2 linked regions of the Antarctobacter heliothermus genome follow. Each later gene encodes a partner of the first gene's protein in a complex. Links are inferred from orthologs where the notes say so. Each region holds a gene or a part of one and is shown on either strand. Other genes may lie near its edges. The genes, in order: carB and carA.

Evidence for each region.
Region 2: the proteins of carB (region 1) and carA are in contact, whole or in part, in a solved structure (PDB 1KEE), measured with the Escherichia coli proteins. The link is inferred for Antarctobacter heliothermus from one-to-one orthologs.

The regions. Positions count from the first base shown.
Region 1 is NZ_CP022540.1:1,478,242-1,482,353, reverse strand. The notes cover bases 189-4,066. They hold carB (carbamoyl-phosphate synthase large subunit), read right to left. Parts: upstream 3,761-4,066; coding sequence 389-3,760; downstream 189-388. Other genes in these bases: ANTHELSMS3_RS06965 (CPBP family intramembrane glutamic endopeptidase), read left to right, coding at 3,926-4,066; ANTHELSMS3_RS06975 (DUF3592 domain-containing protein), read left to right, coding at 189-264. Outside these bases: more of ANTHELSMS3_RS06975, read left to right, coding at 1-188; more of ANTHELSMS3_RS06965, read left to right, coding at 4,067-4,112. UniProt on the Escherichia coli protein: Large subunit of the glutamine-dependent carbamoyl phosphate synthetase (CPSase).
Region 2 is NZ_CP022540.1:4,114,910-4,117,946, forward strand. Bases 127-2,929 are described here. They hold carA (glutamine-hydrolyzing carbamoyl-phosphate synthase small subunit), read left to right. Parts: upstream 127-853; coding sequence 854-2,005; downstream 2,006-2,929. Other genes in these bases: ANTHELSMS3_RS19545 (hypothetical protein), read left to right, coding at 127-132; ANTHELSMS3_RS19550 (GatB/YqeY domain-containing protein), read right to left, coding at 209-670; ANTHELSMS3_RS19560 (glycosyltransferase family 2 protein), read left to right, coding at 2,141-2,929. Outside these bases: more of ANTHELSMS3_RS19545, read left to right, coding at 1-126; more of ANTHELSMS3_RS19560, read left to right, coding at 2,930-3,037. UniProt on the Escherichia coli protein: Small subunit of the glutamine-dependent carbamoyl phosphate synthetase (CPSase).

The sequences.
Region 1 (4,112 bases):
ACAATCCGTCAAGGATCGGCGCGCCTTCGCTGCGACGATGCCGGTCAGGTGCTCGCCCGGCGGGCTTCCGGCCCGTGTTCCGCGCTTGAGGCAGGTGCATCGTTGATAGGACAAATAGCAGTTGCTAGGCGCCAATTGGGGTTTCGCTACGCCCTGCTGCGTCGCACGAGGGTACCCAGCAAAACAAATGCAAACCCGACAAGAAGCGAGACAGTTCCTTTGTCTATCGCTTCCCCGGTGTTCTCTGCACTTCCAAGGTATTGACCAATCGCGTTCGTGTAAGCCTCGCCTTCAAACGAAGTCGCAACCCACACTGCCATGAGAACTCGAAGTCCTCCAACAACTATGGCGACCCAGCCAAAGATTTGAGCAATCCGACCCAAACGCCTCACCCCTGCAAGCTTTTCACCACCAACTCACCCTCTTCACGCTCTTTCATCGCCAAGGCCGCCGCATGGGCGCCCGCGGCGGTCGTGTAGTAGGGGATCTTGTCGTAGAGCGCGACAGAGCGGATTTCGCGGCTGTCGGCCACGGCGGCGGCGCCTTCGGTGGTGTTCATCACCAGTTGGATGCCGCCGTCCTTCATCAAGTCGACCACGTTGGGGCGGCCTTCGTAGACCTTTTTGACCAGTTCGCAGGCGATCCCGTGCGCCTCCAGGAAGGTCGCGGTGCCCTGAGTGGCCACGATGGTGAACCCAAGGTCCACAAGGACGCGCGCGGTTTCGGCGATCTGGGGGGTCTTGTCCTCATCCTTGATGGAGAAGAACACCGCGCCCTCTTGTGGCAGGATGGTGCCTGCGCCCATTTGCGCCTTGAGGAAGGCGCGCGGGAACGAGCGGTCCCAGCCCATGACCTCACCGGTGGAGCGCATTTCCGGGCCAAGGATCGTGTCGACACCGGGGAAGCGGGCGAAGGGCAGCACCGCCTCTTTGACAGAGAACCACGGCATGTTCGGATCGGCCAATGTCATCGGGTCGGCCATCGGCACATCGGTGTCGTAGTCGGTGTCTTCGGCATAGCCCGCGCGGAGGGGGAAGTTGGACAGCGGCTCACCCGCCATGATGCGGGCGGCGATGGAGGCGATGGCGCTGTCGGTCGCCTTGGCGACGAAAGGCACGGTGCGGCTGGCGCGGGGGTTGACCTCAATCAGGTAGATCTCATCCTCGCCGGCCTCATTGGGTTTGATGGCGAATTGGACGTTCATCAGGCCGACGACATTCAGGGCCTTGGCCAGCGCGTGGGTCTGTTTTTCGATCTCTTGCAGGATCGGTTTGCCCAGCGAATAGGGCGGCAGCGAGCAGGCGGAATCGCCCGAGTGAACGCCCGCCTCTTCGATGTGCTGCATGATGCCCGCGACGTGGACGTTCTGCCCGTCGCAGAGCGCGTCAACGTCCAGTTCGACCGCACCGGACAGGTAGCTGTCCAGCAGCACGGGGCTGTCGCCGGACACCACAACCGCCTCTGAGATGTAGCGGCGCAGGTGGTCCATATCGCGGACGATTTCCATCGCGCGGCCGCCCAGAACGTAAGAGGGGCGGATCACCAGCGGAAAGCCGATGTCCTCGGCGATGGCCAGCGCCTGTGCGTCGGTCGAGGCGATGCCGTTGCGCGGCTGTTTCAGGCCAAGTTGGTTGACCAGCGCCTGAAAGCGTTCGCGGTCTTCGGCAAGGTCGATGGCGTCGGGCGTGGTGCCAAGGATCGGGATGCCCTCTGCCTCTAGCGCGTTGGCGAGTTTCAGCGGGGTCTGGCCGCCGAACTGCACGATGACGCCGTGCAGGGTGCCATTTTCCAGCTCGACCCGCAGGATTTCCATGACGTGTTCAAAGGTCAGCGGCTCAAAGTACAACCGGTCCGAGGTGTCGTAGTCGGTCGACACGGTTTCCGGGTTGCAGTTGATCATGATGGTTTCATAGCCCGCGTCGGTCAGGGCAAAGCAGGCGTGGCAGCAGCAGTAATCGAATTCGATCCCCTGCCCGATGCGGTTGGGGCCACCACCGAGGATGACGACCTTTTTGCGGTCGCTAGGGCGCGCCTCACATTCCACCTCGCCCATCATGGGCTCTTCGTAGGTGGAGTACATGTAGGGGGTTTGCGCCTCAAACTCGGCCGCGCAGGTGTCGATGCGTTTGAAGACGGCGGTGACGCCCTGCGCGTGGCGGCGGCTGCGCACGTCTTTTTCGGCAAAGCCGGTCAGCTTGGCGAGGCGCGCATCGGTAAAGCCCATCATCTTGAGCGCGCGCATGCCGTCGGCATCCTGCGGCAGGCCGTTTGCGCGGATCTCGGCCTCGGCCTCGACGATCTCGCGGATGCGGGCAAGGAACCACGGGTCAAACATGGTGGTGCCGTGGATTTCGTCATCGGTCAGGCCGTGGCGCATGGCCTGCGCAATGGTGCGCATCCGGTCGGGGGTTTGCTGGCCGATGGCCTTGATGACGGCGGATTTGTCGGCGGGGATCGACCATGCGTCAACGCCAACACCGGGGATGTCGACCTCATCAAAGCCGGTCAGGCCGGATTCCATCGAGGCGAGCGCCTTTTGCAGCGATTCGTGGATGGTGCGGCCGATGGCCATCGCCTCACCCACGGATTTCATCGCGGTGGTCAGCAGCGGCTGTGCGCCGGGGAATTTTTCGAAGGCAAACTTGGGGATCTTGGTGACGACATAGTCGATGGTCGGCTCAAAGCTGGCTGGCGTGACCTTGGTGATGTCGTTGTCCAGCTCATCCAGCGTGTAGCCGATGGCCAGCTTGGCGGCGATCTTGGCGATGGGGAAACCGGTCGCCTTCGACGCCAGAGCGGAGGAGCGGCTGACACGCGGGTTCATCTCGATCACGACCATGCGGCCGTTTTCGGGGTTCACCGCCCACTGCACGTTCGAGCCGCCGGTTTCGACGCCGATCTCACGCAGCACGGCGATGGAGCCGTTGCGCATGATCTGGTATTCCTTGTCGGTCAGCGTCAGCGCCGGGGCAACGGTGATCGAATCGCCGGTGTGAACGCCCATCGGATCGACGTTTTCGATGGCGCAGACGATGATCGCGTTGTCCGCCTTGTCGCGGACGACCTCCATCTCGAACTCTTTCCAGCCCAGCAGCGACTCATCCACAAGGATCTGACCCACAGGAGAGGCATCCATGCCGGTGCGGCAGTAGTGGATGTAATCCTCGCGGTTATAGGCCACGCCGCCGCCGGTGCCGCCAAGGGTAAAGGCGGGGCGGATGATGGCGGGCAAGCCGACATATTCCAGCGTTTCCAGTGCGATCGACACGCCAGCATCCAGATCGAACTTGCCCTTGGCGTTCTTGGGCGCGGTGACGATGGTGGCCTTGGGGTTCTCAAGGCCGATGCGGTCCATCGCCTCGCGGAAGAGCTTGCGGTCCTCGGCCATCTCGATGGCCTCACGCTTGGCGCCGATCATCTCGACGCCGAATTTCTCCAGCACGCCCATTTCCTCAAGCGCGAGCGAGGTGTTCAGGCCCGTCTGTCCGCCCATTGTGGGCAGAAGCGCGTCGGGGCGTTCCTTTTCGATGATGCGCGCGACAACCTCGGGTGTGATCGGCTCGATATAGGTGGCATCGGCCAGACCGGGGTCTGTCATGATCGTGGCCGGGTTCGAGTTGACCAGAATGACCCGGTAGCCCTCTTCGCGCAGCGCCTTGCAGGCCTGAGCGCCGGAATAATCGAACTCGCAGGCCTGTCCGATAATGATGGGACCCGCTCCGATGATCATGATCGACTGGATATCGGTTCTCTTCGGCATCGGGCGCTCCATGCTCAGCCCCGGGAGACGGCAGCCCCGGAGGTGTCTATTCGCAAATTGTCGGCGTTATACGCGGCGCGCCTTCGAGCGCAAGCCTCGAACGGGGTGGTACGCCGCCACGTCGTGCCTATCTCTGGCAAGCGCGCAGAGCAAGGAGCCGCCGAGATGTCCATTGTGTCAGAAGACGGCGGCGGTGCGGCGCGCCGGGTCCGGCTGTGGATCGAGTTTGTCGGCCTGTTTGCCGTGATCCCGGCGGGGATCGCCGTGGGCGTGTCGCCCGACATGATGTTTCCGCTGCTGTTCGGCTTTAGCGCGCTGGGTCTGGTGCTGTTGCACCTGACACCGGGATTCG
Region 2 (3,037 bases), 2.6 Mb from region 1 along the record:
TTCAAGACCCGCTTCGTCGAACGGTTCCGCATCGACGACGCGGACGAGCTGTCCGCCATCGCCGACGGCTTTCCGGTGCCCGAAGCCACCGATGAGGACACGCTGCCGGACCTGCCCGAAGCGACGGGATGATCCGCAAAACGCAATGCGCCGCCCCCTTGGGGACGGCGCATCCGTGAAATCATTGACTGCCGATACTGACTGCCGATCAGGCCGACAGCCGGTCCTTGACCTTGGGCCCCACCGTGCCGAAATCCATCTGGCCGGTGTATTTCGACTTGAGCACGCCCATGACGCGCCCCATGTCGCGGATCGATTCCGCGCCGACTTCGGACATCGCGGCATCTATCGCGGCCGTGACCTCCTTGTCGGTCAGCGCACGCGGCAGGAATTCCTCGATCACCTCGATCTCGGCCATTTCACGCTCCGCAAGGTCCAGCCGCCCCGCCTCTTCATAGCTTTTCGCGCTTTCGCGCCGTTGCTTGACCATTTTGCCAAGGATCGCCAGCACGGCGCTGTCATCGACGCCCTGTTCGTTGCCTTCGGCCCGGACGGCGATGTCCCGGTCCTTGATCGCAGCGTTGATCAGCCGTAGCGTCGACAGGCGATCACGCGCCTTGTCCCGCATCGCCTGTTTCACCGCCGCGTTCACCTTCTCGCGCAGTTCCATGAGCCCCGTCCCCAATTCTGGTCTCCGAATGCGGCAGGCTACATCATGCCTAGCGGTGATGCAAGTGCAGCAATTTCCGCCAACCCACTGAAACCAAACGATTTATGTTTTTACCCAACCACTTGACCCGCGCAGCCCCGCGCAATACGTTCCGGCAAATTTGCCGCCATCGAGGATCTGCTCATGCCCGCTGCTTCTGCACGCCCGACCGCCTGCCTTGCCCTTGCCGACGGCACGCTGTTCTACGGGACAGGCTTTGGTGCCACCGGCCAGACCACGGCGGAACTGTGTTTCAACACCGCCATGTCCGGCTATCAGGAGATCATGACCGACCCCTCCTATGCCGGTCAGATCGTCACCTTTACCTTTCCGCACATCGGCAACACCGGGGTCAACCCGGAGGACGATGAAACCGCCGACCCGGTCGCCGCGGGGATGGTTGTGAAATGGATGCCGACGCAAAGCTCCAACTGGCGCGCCGCGCAGGAACTGGGCGATTGGCTGGCCGCGCGCGGCCGCATCGCCATCGGCGGCGTCGACACCCGCCGCCTGACCCGTGCCATCCGCCAGCTGGGCGCACCGCATGTGGCGCTGGCCCATAACCCCGACGGCAATTTCGACACCGATGCGCTGGTCAAGGCCGCGCGCGGTTTTCCGGGGCTGGAGGGGCTGGACCTCGCGCTGGATGTCACTTGCGCACAAAGCTATCGCTGGGATGAAATGCGTTGGGCTTGGCCCGAAGGCTATCAGCGGCAGGAACAGGCCCGCCACAAGGTCGTCGCCGTGGACTATGGCGCAAAGCGCAATATCCTGCGCTGCCTTGCCTCGGCGGGCTGTGAGGTCACCGTGCTGCCCGCCACCGCCACCTATGATGAGGTCATGGCCCACCAGCCAGACGGCATCTTTCTGTCGAACGGTCCCGGCGACCCCGCCGCCACCGGCGCCTATGCAGTGCCGATGATCAAACGGCTGTTGTCAGAGGCAAATCTGCCGGTATTCGGCATCTGCCTTGGCCACCAGATGCTGGCGCTGGCACTGGGCGCCAAAACCATCAAGATGAACCACGGCCACCACGGCGCGAACCACCCCGTCAAGGAGGTCGGCACCGGCAAGGTCGAAATCACCTCGATGAACCACGGCTTTGCGGTGGACAGCCAAACCCTGCCAGAGGGGGTTCTGGAAACCCATGTGTCGCTGTTTGACGGCTCCAACTGCGGCATCCGCATGGCGGATCGTCCGGTGTTCAGCGTGCAACACCACCCAGAGGCAAGCCCGGGTCCGCAAGACAGCTTTTACCTGTTTGAACGCTTCGCCGCCTCGATGGATGCGGCCTGACACGAAAATCTGCGAAATTTCTGCGCTCTGTTAAGGGTTTGGTCGCCAAAAGCGGCCAAACTCCACAGCGCGGTTAAGACTTCGTTTACCAACACCGTGCAAACCTCCTGTTAACCGTATTTTTCGGACAGAGGTATGACGGAGCAACGCCTCCATCTCGCCGCCGCCAATCTGGCGCAGGCAAAGGCCCGTCGCGGCCAACCCATCAGCCATATCCTGATGGATGACGGACGTGTTGCCCCCTCTCACATGCTGGGCGCCATGGCAGAGGCGTCGCGCATCGGCCAACCCGTGCCGCAGGTGGTGGTGGCAGAGGCCATCGCCTCACGCGAGGATGTGCTGGAGGCGCAGGCGCTGCACTTCGGCGCAATGGTGCTGAAACGCGGCGACACGCCCCCCGACCCCGCCGTCATGGACCTGCTGCCGCCGGAATTTTGCCTGCAACACGGGGTGTTGCCGTGGATGCGGGTGGGCGACACGCTGTTGCTGGCCACCGCGCGCCCGGATGACTTTCCCGCGCTGCTGCATCTATTGCCGCTCGACACTGGCCCGGTTGTCATGGCGCTGGCGCTGGAGGCGGACATTCACCACCTGATTTCGGCCCGCGCCGGGACGCGGCTGGCACAGGCGGCGGAAACATGGGTGCCCGCAGCGGACAGTTGCCGCGATCTGAACCGGACAACGCCGCGCGGGCGGCTCTTTGCCTTTGCCGCCGCCGCGATTTGTCTCTTGCTGTTGCTGCTTGCGCCGCAACTGCTGTTCGCCACCGCGCTGGTGCTGGCGCTAGGCTCTCTTGTCCTGTCGCAACTGATGAAACTTGTCGCGCTGGCCGCCCTGCCCCGGCAGACCGCCGCCGCGCCCGCCCGTCTGCCGGAAAACCCGCCACTGGTGTCGATCCTTGTGCCGCTGTTTCATGAACAGGACATCGCCCGCACCCTTGTTGCGCGGCTGTCCCGGCTGACCTATCCCAAGGCGCTGCTGGACGTGGTTCTGGTGCTAGAGGCCGAGGACAGGCTGACGCGCGAAACCCTC